Regions from separate parts of the Chryseobacterium sp. GP-SGM7 genome, predicted to be linked through region 1. Evidence: riboswitches for the same ligand, from Rfam matches in the RefSeq annotation. Region 1 holds a riboswitch; the other holds the start of a gene.
What was found. Region 1 has a riboswitch for thiamine pyrophosphate ahead of ACOOWA_RS14995 (TonB-dependent receptor). Riboswitches for the same ligand answer to the same signal wherever they lie in the genome.

Region 2: it holds a riboswitch for thiamine pyrophosphate, as region 1 does, so the genes downstream of both, thiM (hydroxyethylthiazole kinase) here and ACOOWA_RS14995 (TonB-dependent receptor) in region 1, are expected to answer to the same signal.

The regions. Positions count from the first base shown of each region.
Region 1 is NZ_JBMHFF010000004.1:25,410-33,310, forward strand. Features, by position in the region: gene ACOOWA_RS14980 (aconitate hydratase) at 1-1,402, opposite strand, end outside; gene ACOOWA_RS14985 (bifunctional aconitate hydratase 2/2-methylisocitrate dehydratase) at 1,714-4,494, opposite strand; gene ACOOWA_RS14990 (WG repeat-containing protein) at 4,888-5,655, shown strand; TPP riboswitch at 5,725-5,819, shown strand; gene ACOOWA_RS14995 (TonB-dependent receptor) at 5,922-7,901, shown strand, end outside.
Region 2 is NZ_JBMHFF010000001.1:1,194,495-1,202,395, reverse strand. Features, by position in the region: gene thiD (bifunctional hydroxymethylpyrimidine kinase/phosphomethylpyrimidine kinase) at 1-602, opposite strand, end outside; gene thiE (thiamine phosphate synthase) at 599-1,234, opposite strand; gene thiM (hydroxyethylthiazole kinase) at 1,231-2,028, opposite strand; TPP riboswitch at 2,095-2,187, opposite strand; gene ACOOWA_RS05270 (TonB-dependent receptor) at 2,566-4,902, shown strand; gene ACOOWA_RS05265 (DUF4249 domain-containing protein) at 4,905-5,714, shown strand; gene ACOOWA_RS05260 (outer membrane beta-barrel protein) at 5,930-7,901, shown strand, end outside.

The sequences.
Region 1 (7,901 bases):
GTGAAGCTACAAAAGCGTGCGTATTTGGGTTTCCGTCAGCTCTTTTGGCAAAGTTCCTGTTAAAAGAATGGATAATTGAGTTTTTTTCTCCTTTTTCAGCACCTTCTCTGTCCCATTGCCCGATACAAGGTCCGCAAGCGTTGGTAAAAATTCTTGCGTTCTCAAATTTTTTGAAAGAATCTATAAATCCGTCTCTTTCTGCGGTAAATTTTACCTGTTCAGAACCGGGATTAATTCCTAAAATAGCTTTTGGTTTTACGCCTTTTGCAACAGCATCTTCCACAATCGAAGCTGCTCTGGACAAATCTTCGTAAGATGAGTTGGTACAAGAGCCGATTAGTGCCCATTCAACTTCCAGAGGCCATCCGTTGGCTTCGGCTTTAGCTTTAAATTCAGCAACCGGAGTCGCTAAATCTGGAGTGAAAGGTCCGTTTAAATGAGGAGTCAGTTCTGAAAGATTAATTTCAATAATTTGGTCAAAATACTGTTCCGGATTAGCATAAACTTCAGGATCACCTGTTAAATGTTCTGCAATAATATCGGCTGCATCCACAACATCCTGTCTTCCAGTAGAAGCCAAATATCTTCTCATGGAATCATCATACCCGAAGGTGGAAGTAGTTGCTCCGATTTCAGCTCCCATGTTACAAATCGTACCTTTTCCGGTTGCGGAAAGAGATTCTGCTCCTTCACCAAAATATTCTACAATGCACCCTGTTCCGCCTTTTACAGTAAGAATTCCTGCAACTTTTAAGATAACATCTTTTGCTGAAGTCCAGCCAGACATTTTACCCGTTAATTTGACACCTATTAATTTGGGCATTTTCAGTTCCCAGGCCATTCCAGCCATTACGTCAACGGCATCAGCTCCGCCAACTCCAATCGCTACCATTCCTAATCCTCCTGCGTTTACGGTGTGCGAGTCAGTTCCGATCATCATTCCTCCCGGGAATGCATAATTTTCCAAAACTACCTGGTGGATAATCCCGGCTCCCGGTTTCCAGAAACCAATACCATACTTATCACAAACCGAACTCAAGAAATTGAAAACTTCCGAGTTTTTATTGATTCCTTCCTGTAAATCTGCTTCGGCACCTACTCTCGCCTGAATCAGGTGGTCTGCATGAGCGGTTGAAGGAACAGCTACTTTGGCTTTTCCGGCCTGCATAAATTGTAAAAGTGCCATTTGTGCAGTGGCATCCTGCATTGCAACTCTGTCCGGGGCGAAGTCTACATAAGAGTTTCCTCTTTCATATTCGCTGGTTGCATTACCTTCCCAAAGATGGGTGTAAAGAATTTTTTCTGAAAGTGTCATAGGCTTTCCTGTAATCTGTCTTGCTGCTGCAATTCTTTCAGGATAGCGTTCGTACACTTTTTTAATCATGTTGATGTCGAAAGTCATATCTATTTTAATTTTTCTATTTTCAATGAAATTTTCACCAGTAAAATTAATATTTAATGTGAAAAATCTTCTCGATAAGTGGTATCAAATTCTATTCCTCCAATTCATTAAAAGGGATTAATGTAATGAATGACTGAGATTATTTATAACTATGAAGTTAAGAAAAATTAAAACCTTGTTCGTTGATTTATATCAAAATAATTCTGATAAGGCTTAAATGGAAATGTTCTAAACAAAAAAGATCCTAATCCGGTGGACTAGAATCTTTCAATTATTATGTAAAAAGTTTTAAGACTTAATTTTAAACTGTATTAATGACCTACAGCAACCAATTCTTTTATTGGTGGAACGAAAGAAGTCAGATCAATGCCTTCCACTGCTTCCTTATATTCTTCAATACTTGGAATTCTACCGATAATTGAAGAAAGCACAACAACCGGAGTAGATGCCAATAAAGATTCTCCTTTTTTACGTTCAGAATCTTCAACCACTCTTCCCTGGAAAAGTCGGGTAGAAGTTGCTAAAACAGTATCTCCTTTTTCTGCTTTTTCCTGGTTACCCATACAAAGGTTACAACCTGGACGCTCCAAATACATGATGTTTTCGTATTCTGTACGAGCCGCACCTTTTGGCTCATTATCGTTAAATTCGAAACCTGAATATTTTTCTAATAATTCCCAGTCACCTTCCGCTTTTAATTCATCGATGATGTTGTAAGTAGGAGCAGCAACCACTAAAGGAGCATTAAATTCTACCTTCCCATTCTTTCTTTCGATATTTCTAAGCATTTGAGAAACAATTTTCAAGTCGCCTTTGTGAACCATACAAGATCCCACGAAGCCTAAATCTACTTTTTTCTCACCTGCATAATAGGTTAAATCTCTAATCGTATCGTGCGTATATCTTTTAGAAACATCATCATTATTTACATCCGGATCGGCAATCATCGGTTCAATGATCACGTCAAGATCAACAACGACTTCTGCATAATATTTTGCATTTGAATCTGGAGTTAAAGCCGGTTTTTCACCAGATTTAATTTCAGTAATTCTCTTATTTGCTTTGTTAATTAATCCTTGAAGAACTTGATTATGGTTATCCATTCCCTTATCAATCATAATCTGGATTCTGCTTTTTGCAATTTCCAATGATTCGATTAATGTATCGTCTTCAGAAATACAGATTGAGGCTTTTGCCTTCATTTCGGCAGTCCAGTCTGTAAATGTAAATGCCTGATCTGCTGGAAGTGTTCCGATATGAACCTCGATAATTCTACCCTGGAAAACATTTTCTCCACCAAATTGCTGAAGCATCTGTAATTGAGTCGCATGAACAACATCACGGAAATCCATGTGGTGTTTCATATCACCTTTGAAAGTTACTTTCACGGATTCCGGGATTGGCATTGATGCTTCACCAGTTGCTAGAGCCAAAGCTACAGTTCCTGAATCAGCTCCGAAAGCTACCCCTTTAGACATTCTTGTGTGAGAATCTCCACCGATGATGATTGCCCATTCGTCAATCGTAATATCGTTCAGAACTTTGTGAATAACGTCAGTCATTGCATGATATTCGCCTTTCGGATCACGGGCAGTAATCAAACCGAAATCATTCATAAATTTCATCAATCTAGGAATGTTTGCCTGCGCTTTTTTATCCCAAACTGAAGCCGTATGGCAACCCGATTGGTAAGCTCCGTCTACAATTGGCGAAATTACTGTTGCAGCCATTGATTCCAATTCCTGAGCAGTCATCAAACCTGTTGTATCCTGAGAGCCAACAATGTTTACCTCAACACGAACGTCTGAACCGGCATGCAACACTTTTCCAGGAGCTAAACCGACAGCATTTTTATTAAATATTTTTTCAACAGCGGTAAGACCAACTCCTTCTTTTGTAATTTCTTTTGATGGAGCGTACACTGTAGGAATCTCAATTCCTAAAATACCTGAAGCCCAAGTCTGTAATTTTTTACCAAAAACAATTGCGTAAGATCCACCCGCTTTGATGAATTCCATTTTTTGGGGTGTGAAAGATTTAGAAATATCTTTCAGTTCCTGATCGCCGTTGTATAATTTTTTTTCTTTGATATTAATGGTAAGAACAGTTCCGGTTGCAACAGAATATTTTTCTTCAAGAATTGGTTCTCCACTTTCATTACGCACAACGTTTCCATCTGCATCCAAAACTTTAACCCAGTTTTGAAGGTCAATCCCGATTCCTCCGGTTACATCAACAGTAGTTAAGAAAATCGGTGAAATACCATTTGTTCCCGCTACAATTGGTGCAATATTTACAAACGGAATATAAGGACTTGCCTGTTTACCTGTCCAAAGTGCAACATTATTTACACCAGACATTCTGGATGAACCAACACCCATTGTTCCTTTTTCGGCGATTAACATAACACTTTTATCAGGATGTTGAGCCTGTAAAGCCTGAATCTCTTCCTGAGCTTGTGGAGATATCATACATTTTCCATGAAGTTCACGGTCTGATCTTGAGTGCGCCTGATTTCCCGGAGACAATAAATCTGTAGAAATATCACCTTCGCCGGCAATGTAGGTTACTACTTTAATTTCTTCGGCAACTTCCGGAAGTTTTGTGAAAAATTCTGCCTGTGCATAGCTTTCAATGATTTCTTTTGCAATTTCATTTCCGCTGTGGAATGCTGCTTTTAGACGGTCGGTGTCTGCTTCGTAAAGGAAAACCTGAGTTTTAAGAACATTTGCAGCTTCTTTAGCAACTGCAGGATCGTTACCTAAAGCTAAATCCAACAATACTTCGATGGAAGGACCGCCTTTCATGTGAGACAATAACTCGAAAGCAAACGCCGGAGTAATTTCTTCTAATACGGATTCTCCTAAAATGATTTCTTTTAAAAACTGAGCTTTCACACCTGCGGCAGACGTTGTACCCGGTAAAGTATTATAGATAAAGAATTTCAGAGAATCTGCTCTGTATTCGTTATTCTTATCTTTAATTTGTGTAATAATTGCGCTTAATAATTCTGCGCCATCGATTGGTTTTGGGTGAAGACCCTGGCTTTTTCTTTCTTCGATTTCTTGGATGTAATCCTGATAAATATTCATAAATAGAAGTTCTTTTTTATAAGTTTAAAGTAGATTATTGATAAGTAGACATCTGTAAAATGCAGAATCAGGCTGAATAATCTACAACATTTCTCAAAATGTGAGATAATAATCTGTCCTAATGGATAAATATTAAAAAAGGACTTTCTCTGAAAATGTAAGAATTCACTTTGCAATCAGTATCGCAGAAAATTCTTTTTCGGATAAAACGTTTATTAGATTTAAAATGACAAAAATCAAGTATAAGATCTTAAAACATTTTTAAAATTATCGTACATTTAAAAATGTTCCCAAAAATACGGAATTTTAATTTTTTTCTTATGCTAAATTATTTAGATTCTTTATAAATATGTTTTTTATATTTTCTATTTTTGGCACAAATTTACGCGAAAGATGATTTTAAGAAAATTGATGTTGAGTTTTTTGCTCTTACTTTTAAACTTTGTTTTTTCTCAGTCTAAAACTTTGAATAAGAGTTCTTTAAATAAATCAAAAATTATTTCTAAGTTAAGTACAACTAAGAAAGTTTCTCCTGGTCTTCCAATAGTTAATGAAAATATACCGTTATTGATTCCGCAAAAAAAGAACGGAAAATCTGGCTTTGTTAATCAAAAAGGAAAATTTGTTATTCTGCCGGAGTATGATTTGGTGATGTTTTTTGGTGAAGATTGCAATCTTTTAAATTCTCCTAATGAGAAAGCGAAGAAATTTGGCACGGTAGATTTTGCAACTGTTGAAAAAGGCGGAATTACTTTTAGAATCAATAAATCAGGCAAAAAAGTATATCAATACAGCAATAATGATTTAGGAAAATGTACGTATGATTTAAAAAAACCTTTATTTCATGCTTATATTCTTAACGGGAAATACGGGATTATTGAAGATTCAAAATTTAAAAATGCGTCAGATAAAAATCAATTCACTATTTATCCAAGTTATCAGTATCTCTATATTTTGGAAGGCGACGATGTGTCAAATCCTATGATTGTTGCAACCTACAACGATAAATTCGGAGTGATTGACATCAATAATAAAATAGTCATTCCATTTGAATATTCAGATATAAAAAGAAACTACAGCTGGAAATTAGGTAAAATGTTTGATGTTACCAAAGATGATAAAAATTACTACTATATCGATTCTGATAACCGTTCGTATTAGATTTAAATAAAAATTTAGAGGAAAATGTTTTCCTTAATCCAGTTTTAAATATTTTTTGTAATTTTGCCGCTGAAATTAAAGGGGTGCCCCGATTGGAGCTGAGATTATACCCAATGAACCTGGAACAGGTAATGCTGTTTAGGGAAGTTAAATGAGCAATGAGTAATAAGCAATAAGTAATCCATTAGAATTACTTATTACCAATCACTCATTACTGATATCATAATCGCCCCTTTTATTCCATTAAATTTTTAAAATTTATAAGAATGAAAGGATTATTTTTTTTAGGACTTACCGCAAGTTCTTTGAGTTTCGCACAAACTCAAAACCCGGATTCTCTGAAAGTCAGAGAAATTGAAGCTGTAAACTTCACCAAAAGACTTCCTGTCGCCAAAGAAATCATCAATGTTCAAAAAGATCTCGACAGTAGGAATCTTGGGCAGGATTTACCGATTCTTTTGAAAAATCAAACCTCAATTATCTCAACTTCTGATGCAGGAAACGGAGTCGGTTACACCGGATTTAGAATTCGTGGGGTTGCAGGAAGAGGAATTAATGTGATGATGAATGGTGTTCCGTTCAATGATTCAGAAAGTCAGGGAACTTTTTTTGTGAATGTTCCGGATTTAACGAGTTCAGCGTCGCAAATTGTCATTCAGCGTGGAGTTGGAACTTCAAATAATGGAGTTTCTGCTTTCGGAGCGAGTATCAACGTGATTTCAAAAGAGCCTGAAGACAAGTTTTATTTTAAAACAGATGACAGTTATGGTTCTTTTAATACCTACAAATATTCTGCAGAAATCGGTTCCGGAAAATTTTGGAAAGATCGTCTTTCCGTGATGGGAAGGTATTCTACTATTCATTCTGACGGATATATTGACAGAGCTGCTTCAGATTTGAATTCTTATAATTTCACAGCATTATTTGAAGAAGGAAAAACGAAACTTCGTCTGATGGCTTTTGGCGGAAAGGAAAAAACGTATCAGGCGTGGAACGGTGTTGACCGTCAAACCTGGGAAACCAATCCCAGAACCAATTTATCAGGAGCAATCTATGATGCAAACTGGGAAAATATTATAGGGTTTTATGATAACGAAACTGATAATTACAGACAAAATCACTATCAATTACTTTGGGAACAAGGCTTAAATACGAATTGGAACCTTGAAACAACGTTTCACTACACAAAAGGTCGAGGTTATTATGAAAATTACAAACAAGGCGATCCTTATGCAAGATATAATTTGCCTGATTTTAATGGAAATAAATCTTCAGACTTCATCAGAAAAAAATGGCTGAATAATGATTTCTACGGCGTGGTTTCTACTCTATACGGAAAGTTTGATAATCTTGATTTGAATTTCGGGGTTGTCGGAAACCAGTATTACGGAAGACATTACGGAAATGTAAGAGATGTTTTCTTTGCAGAAATTCCACAACATGAATATTACCGAAATCGTTCGGTGAAGAATGAAATTGCCGGTTTTGCCAAAGCTTTAATCAAAGTAAATGATTTTGAATTCTTCGGAGATTTGCAATTAAGAAATATTGATTACGATACCAAAATTTTGATGGAAGGTGATGATGAAGGTGCGAATCTGAAAAAAAACTGGTTGTTTTTCAACCCTAAAGCCGGAATCAATTATAAATTAGGCAACGGAAAAGTATTTATTTCTTACGCTCATGCGCAACGCGAGCCGAATCGTGACGATTTAATATCAAATAATGATGTGAAATCTGAAAGTCTTCACGATGTAGAAGCAGGAATCGAAAAACAGTTTGGTCCGGTAGCTTTAACTGCAAATCTATATTATATGTATTATCTGAATCAGTTGGTTTTAAACGGGCAGATCAGCAATATCGGAGAATTTATAAGAACCAATTCCGGGAAAAGTTATAGAAGAGGAATTGAAGTTGGTGCTTTGGCGAAGCTTTCAAAACAGTGGGAAATTTCCGGGAATGTAAGTTTAAGCCAAAACAGAAACCTGGATTTCAGAATTGAAAACGAGACCGGAATTAACAATCTAGGAAATACTGAAATTTCTTTCTCACCAAACGTGATTGCTAATGTAAGCCTGAAATTTAATCCTACTAAAAATTTCCACTTTGCTTTAATGAATCAATATGTTGGAAAACAGTACTTGGACAATACGGAAACACAGAGTTTATTGTTGAAAGATTATTTTCTGACAGATTTTAATGTGCAGTATGACTTTAAAATTTCTAAACACGATGTCGCTTTAAAA
Region 2 (7,901 bases), on a different contig from region 1:
AAAGTTCTGTAATGATGCTGATTATTATAAAGAAGGGAAGTGATTAATTCAGTTTTCAAATGACCGCCTTTCAATAAAATATTTTTACAGCCTAATTCTTTAATGCTTTCCCCGGCAATTTTCATATCGTCCAGAGTTTCAACTTTCATATTGACTAAAATTCCCGCTTCATCCATATTTGGAGTAATAATATCAGCGATTGGGAACAGTTTTTGAATAATTGTTTTAATCGTTTTTTCCTCGATTAACCGATGGCCGCTTGTTGCTACCATCACCGGATCAAATACGATGGGAATCTTTCTGTATCTCCTTAAGGTTTCTACAATAGTTTCTACCAATTCGGACGTGTGAACCATTCCTATTTTAATTGCATCCGGAAAAATATCATCCAAAATAGACTCTATCTGTTCTGAAACTACTTCCTCAGGAATCGGGAAAATATTCCTTACACCTTGTGTATTTTGAATGGGCAAAGCCGTTAAAACTGAAGTTGCATAACATCCCAAAGCTGAAATGGTTTTTATATCGGCCTGAATTCCGGCTCCGCCACTTCCGTCGAAACCCGCAATCGTAAGAACTGATGGATATTTGTATTTTTTCATTTTATAATTTCGTTTTTCAGATTAAAAGCTGCTTTTTGAGGATTTTCAGCACTGCAGATTTCCGAGACGACTGCGATACAATCTGCACCAGCTTCGATAACAGCTTTTGCATTTTTAAAATGAATATTTCCAATTGCTACCAAAGGTTTTTCTGTAAGTTCTCTGATTTTCTTTAAACCTTCCAAACCCCATTCTGTAACGGTATCTGTTTTTGTTTGTGTTTTAAAAACCGGACTTACTCCTAAATAATCTGAAAGAATTGTTTCATTGTTTTCAAGCTGGCTTAAATATTCAATCGAATATCCAATCATTTTATTCTGGAAAGAAGTTTTTCTTAAAACAGAAGGTTGTATATCATTATTCCCGACGTGAATTCCAAAAGCATTAATTTTTTCAGCAACAAATATATTATCATTAATAATTAAGGGGATTTTATACTTGTCGGTAATTTCTTTCAGACAGATTGCTTTATCAAGAAAATCTAAATCAGAAGCATTCTTCTCACGCAACTGGATGATGTCTACTCCACCCAAAATGGCTTGTTCGGCAACATCTGAAAAATTTCGTTCTTTACAATCTTCTTCGGAAATAACGAGATATAATTGATAAGGAAATGATTTTATCAAACTCATTTTTTTGAAACTTTTACGTTTTCAAAAAACTCCTGCTCAGAAATAGTGTACAATTTATCTAAAATATTCACCTGAAGACTTCCCGGTCCTGCTGAAATCTTTTCTGACAATTCTCCGGCAATTCCTAAAAGTGACATTGCTGCAACAGTTGATTCGGTTTTATTTTCAGAAATTCCGGCAAAAGCTCCAATAATAGCCGAAGCTGAACAGCCCAATCCTGTTACTTTAGTCATTAACGGATGTCCGTTTTCAACAAAATAAGTTTCCTTCTCATCGATAATAATATCTGTTGCGCCAGAAATACAAACTACAGACTGATAGTTTTCAGCAAGAAGTTTTGCTGCAGTAATTGCTTCATTACTTTCTGCAGTACTGTCGACTCCTTTTGTAATGGTTTTATTCGCTTTTGCTAAAGCGATGATTTCTGATGCATTTCCTCTGATCACTGTCGGTTTAAATTCCAAAAGTTTTGCTAAAACTTCATCCCTGAAAGAAGTTGCGCCCGCTCCAACCGGGTCTAAAACCCAGGTTTTATCTGTACGACGAGCTTCTTCTGCAGCAATCAACATGGATTCACACCAATATTCATCGAGTGTACCGATATTGATGACTACAGCATTTGAAATAGCAACCATTTCTTTCACCTCAGATTTTGCGTGAGCCATAATCGGAGACGCTCCCACTGCCAAAAGTGCATTGGCAGTATTATTCATCACCACAAAATTGGTCATATTGTGTACAAGCGGCGATTGTTTTTTTACAGATTGAATGTAAGTCCAGAGATTATTTTCCATTAAACTAATTTTTATAAAAAAATGCTTTAGGAAAACGACAGAATAAAGAAAGAAAACATCACAGAACAATGTATCCTTGCTTTTCCCTACGTCGGTGTGAGCCGTATCAGGTTCAAAGGGACTCTCTCAATTCTTTTCAGAATACCCCTAAAGCGTAGAGCAAATATACAAATGTTTTGTATAAAAGAAAAAATTTGATGGTAATGTAAGATTTTCAGTTAGGTATTCAAAGGATAAATCATTAATAATTAGTAAATCATTAACATCTTAAACCATATTTAAAACTAACATATTTATAAGTTCTCAAAAATTACAGAATTTAATAAAACTCATCTAGAAATGATTTACTGTAAGCATTTACTAATAAATATGATTTTTAAAATTAAAAATTATTAACGTAAACTAAACAATAAATCGATGACAACCTCGTTGTTTAGGCAATTATAAGGTTTTATTTCTCAAATCTATGACTAAAATTTGACATCATTAATTGAAATTAGAAACTTATCCTTCATTTAAAATAATAAACTAAACAAATTGATACACAAAACATCCTTAAAAGCCGCAACAACCATTGCTGCGGTCTGTTTCAGTACATTTATTTTTGCACAGCAGAAATTTTCGGTAAGCGGAACAGTTAAAGATCAGAAAAACGGTGAATTACTTCTCGGAGTTACCGTAAAAGTCGCAGAAGATCCTACAATTTCCGTAATTGCCAATGAATACGGGTTTTACTCGCTTTCTCTTCCGCAAGGTTCTTACACTTTGGTCGTTTCTAATCCTGGTTTTAAAGATTTCCAACAAAAAATTACGGTTGAAAATGATTTAAAATTAAATCTGCAATTAACTCAGGAAGGAAATGACAGGGTGAAAGAAATTGATGAGGTTATTATTTCCGCAGTAAAAAAAGACAAAAACCTTTCTTCTGCACAAATGGGAACTGAGACTTTAAGCATCAAACAAATCGATAAACTTCCCGTATTATTCGGTGAAAAAGATGTGATGAAAACTATTCAGCTTTTACCCGGAATTAAAAGTAACGGTGAGGGAAGCAGCGGATTTTCTGTAAGAGGTGGCGCAACCGACCAGAATTTGATTTTACTGGATGAAGCTGCAGTTTATAATGCTTCACATTTACTGGGATTTTTCAGTACATTCAACAGTGATGCGCTGAAGGATGTGAGTATCATTAAAGGTAACAGTCCGGCACAATACGGAGGTCGGCTTTCGTCTGTTTTGGATGTTAAAATGAAAGACGGAAACAACAAAGATTACAACATCAATGGAGGTATTGGATTAATCAGCAGCAGATTGAGCGTTGAAGGCCCGATTCAGAAAGAAAAATCATCATTTATCGTTTCTGGAAGACGAACTTATGCGGATGTTTTCCTGAAAGCAACCGATGATTTTAAAGACAGCAAATTGTATTTTTATGATTTAAACTTAAAAGCCAATTATCAGATTAATGACAATAACCGTTTATACTTATCGGGATATTTTGGGCGTGATGTTTTAGGTTTGGGCGATACTTTTTCGACAGATTGGGGAAATACTACGGCAACTTTGCGTTGGAACAGTATTATCAACAGTAAATTATTCTCAAATACATCTTTCATTTACAGCAACTACAATTATAATATTGCTTTGAGCAGTAACAATAATACTTTCGGGCTTGATTCTAAAATTGAAGACTGGAATCTGAAGCAGGATTTTTCTTGGTTTGCTGGAAATAAACATTCGGTGAAATTTGGTTTACAGTCTATATATCATACGATTACACCGAGTAGCGCTTCTGGAACAAGTGTGAGTAGTTTTCCGAGAAATCCGAGATATTCCTGGGAAAATGCTATTTACATTAATGACGATTTTAAAGCAACCGAAAAGCTGACAATCAATTACGGAGCGAGATTGGCAATGTTCAGTGTTTTGGGCGGAGATACTTTTAATACCTATCAAAATGGAGTTTTAACCGATTCTGAATATTTAGAAAAAGGAAAATTCGGGAAAACATATGTGAATCCTGAACCGAGAATTACAGCGAACTACAGAATTAATGAAATGAGCAGTGTGAAAGGAGGTTATTCCAGAAATACCCAGAATCTACATTTATTAAGCAACAGTGGAAGCGGAAACCCAACCGACCAATGGATTGGAAGCAGCTATACTGTAAAACCAGAGATTGCAGACCAGATAAGCGCGGGTTACAGCCGAAATTTTAACAATAATAATTATGAACTGAATGCTGAGATTTACTACAAATCAATGCAAAATCAAATTGATTATAAAAACGGAGCGCAAATTTCATTTGACACAGCTGCAGATGTAGAAAGCGAGCTGTTATTCGGAAAAGGAAGAGCTTATGGTTTAGAATTAATTGCCAAAAAGAAAAGTGGAAAACTAACCGGATGGATTTCTTATACTTTATCTAAAACCGAAAGAAAAATTGACGGAATCAACGATAATGAATGGTATGATGCAAGACAGGATAAAACACACGATCTTTCTGTCGTTGCAACGTATCAGCTAAATCCAAAATGGTCTTTTTCAGGATTATTTCTTTACAGCACAGGAAACGCAGTGACTTTTCCCACTGGAAAATATGAACTTAACGGACAAACGGTTTTCCAATATAGCAGCAGAAATGCCGACAGAATGCCCGCTTATCACAGAATGGATTTGAGTGCAACTTACGAACCAGTTTCTGATAAACGCTGGAAAGGTTCCTGGTCATTCGGAATTTATAATGTTTACGGAAGAGAAAATGCCTACACCATTACTTTTGAAGACAATCCGAACAATCCTGGAACGACCAGAGCCATGCAGACTTCACTTTTCAAATGGGTTCCAAACATTACTTATAATTTTAAATTCTAATTATGAAAAATATATTAATCATCATATTTTCTTTATTTCTACTACATTCTTGCGAAAAAGAAATCGATCTTGATCTGGAAGACCAAAGCGGACAAATCGTGATTGAAGGAAATGTAACCGATCAGGCTGGACCATATTATGTGAAAATTACAAAATCGGTTGCTTTTACTCAGACTAATCAATATCCTGCGATTGAAAATGCACAAATTATTTTGAGCGATAATACAGGACAAACAGAAACCCTACAATATATCGGAAACGGAAGATACCAAACTTCAACATTTGTAGGACAATCCGGAAGAACGTATACTTTGAAAATTCAAGCTGAAGGAAAAGAATATATTTCTACAAGTACAATGCCTGAAGCAGTATCTTTCGATGGCCTGGATCAGGATTCTTTTATGGTCGGCGGTGAAACAAGTTACACACTTTTACCCGTTTTTACAGATCCGCCAGCTTTAGGGAATCGCTATCTTTTCAGTTATACAGTTAACAATTATTCTAAGAAATTTTTTTCCGAATTTTCTGATAATGTGAATAATGGAATGCCCAATCAAAGACCCTTGATTTTGCCAAACGATGATGGTGAAGATTCAGATGATATAAAAGTAACTGTTGGAGATACCATTCACGTAGAAATGCAGTGTATTGACCAGAATGTTTATACCTTTTACTCCGCTCTGCTACAACTTTCAGGAGGTGGTCCCGGTGGAGGAATTACTCCCGCAAATCCGCCAAGCAATATCAGTAACGGAGCTTTGGGATATTTTTCAGCACATACTGTGAGAAAGAAAAGCGTTGTTATTCAATAAAAAAACTAAAAAATTTAGTAAAAGCTATTTCATCACAACGAAATAGCTTTTTTATTTTTAAAACTAAATTATTACCAATTACGGACATTCATATTTTTATTTTATTGATTTTAAAGCTGTTTCAAAAACAATTTCCATATTAACAGAATTTAACAGTTATCTGATGTAACAAATATTCCCATTCATGTGTCTTATAGTTACAATTAATAACCTTAATGAAAAAAATTTTAGCACCAATCGCTTTATTAGTAGGAACTCTGGCTTTTGCACAACAAAAAAAAGATACTGTAAACTCTAAAGAAGAAAAGATTGAAGCAGTAACAATGACCTACAGAAAACCCACTGTAGAATCTAAAGTAGACCGTACTGTTTTTAATGTTTCCAACAGTTCAATTCTTGCAGGAAACACAACCTGGGATATTTTACGAATGACTCCATTGGTAAGCATCGATAATAATGACGCTTTGAAAGCCGAAGGAGAATCGGTAACGGTTTACATCAATGATAGAAAATCTGTTTTTACAGGGAAGGAATTAAAAGAATATCTGCAGACTATTCCTGCGGATAATCTGATGAAAATCGAGGTTATTACGAGCCCGTCTTCCCGGTATGAAGCTTCAGGTTCTGTGATTAATATTGTTCTGAAAAAACGGGATGATGAAGGGATGAAAGGCAGTATCACTTTAAATAACCGACAGAATACGAAAAACTCACAGTATACTAATTTTAATTTGAATTATCACAAGAAAAAATTCACACAAACACTTATCGGAAGTTACAGCGACAATACTTTTGTTCAGAAAAACTCTTTACTTAATACTTTATATGCAAACAATGAAGTGACCAAAATTGATAACGACATCATCTACAAAGGTAAAAATCCGTCTATTTCGTCAACTTCTGAGTACGAACTTAATGATAAAAACAGCGTCGGCGCCATTCTCGAATTTTATAAAGGAATAAGAAGCAACAGCTCTGAAACCAATGCTCAGATTTTTGAAAATGACAATTTAAACCGTTCATATTTTCAAAATCAGACGTCATCATCATCAAATCCCACCTTTGGAACGAATGTGTTTTATAAATATTATGACAAAGAAAAAAACAGAATTTTAGATGTTAATTTAGGTACAAATTACGATGCCGAAAATGACAACAGTTATTATCTTAAAAACACAGTAACCAATGCAGGAGCAACTTCTGTGGACCAAATCGGGGTTTTAACAGATCTTGAAAACCGAAATTATTACCTGAAAGTTGATTATACACAACCTTTAGGAAAATCGGGAGGAACTTTTGAAGTCGGCGGTAAAATAGATTTTCACAATAACGCAGTGCCCAACTCGTTATATGGTATTTTACCGGAAGGTTTGAGCAGAAATGACACCTTCAGATATAAAGATAATATTAGTTCTTTATATGCTAATTTTACCAAAACTTTTTTCAAAAAACTAGAGACCAGAGTCGGTATCCGATATGAATATATTGATTACAGGATGAGTCAGGACATCGCAGGAGCTTCAAGGAAAGATTCTTACGGAAGTTTCTTACCCAATTTATTACTAAAATATTCTTTCACAGACAAATATGATTTAAGTTTAACCTACACCAGAAATCTTTGGAGACCTTGGTATTCTGAGTTTAACCCGTTCTTATTACCGAGAAACGACGGATTGTACACCCGAGGAAATATGGAATTAAATCCTAACCCAAGTGATCGTATTTACATGAAATTCGGATTTATGAAAAAGTACTTTCTTTCGGCAAGATACAGTTTCACCAACCAGGATTACTGGACAGATTATGTAGTACAAACAGGAGCAACTCCGAAAGACAATAAAACCATTTCTCAGGAAAGTAACTTTACAGGAAATGTGCACAAATATTACCTTTATGCAAACACCAACCAATCTTTCCTGAAGAATAAATTAAGTGTCAATCTAAGTTTTGGATATAACTATATCGATAACAGCGATTTTAATGCAAGAAATGATCTTAAAGGAGCAGATTATATAAGTTTTTGGGCAGGATCAAGTAATTTAACGTATACCAATCTTTTCAATAAAAACATCAATTTGAGCGCGTGGGTAGAAATTTCCAATCAGAATAACGGAAATTCTTATGCCAATAAAACCAATGTTTTTCATAATATTTCGGCAACCAAAATTTTCCCTAAAACACAGATGG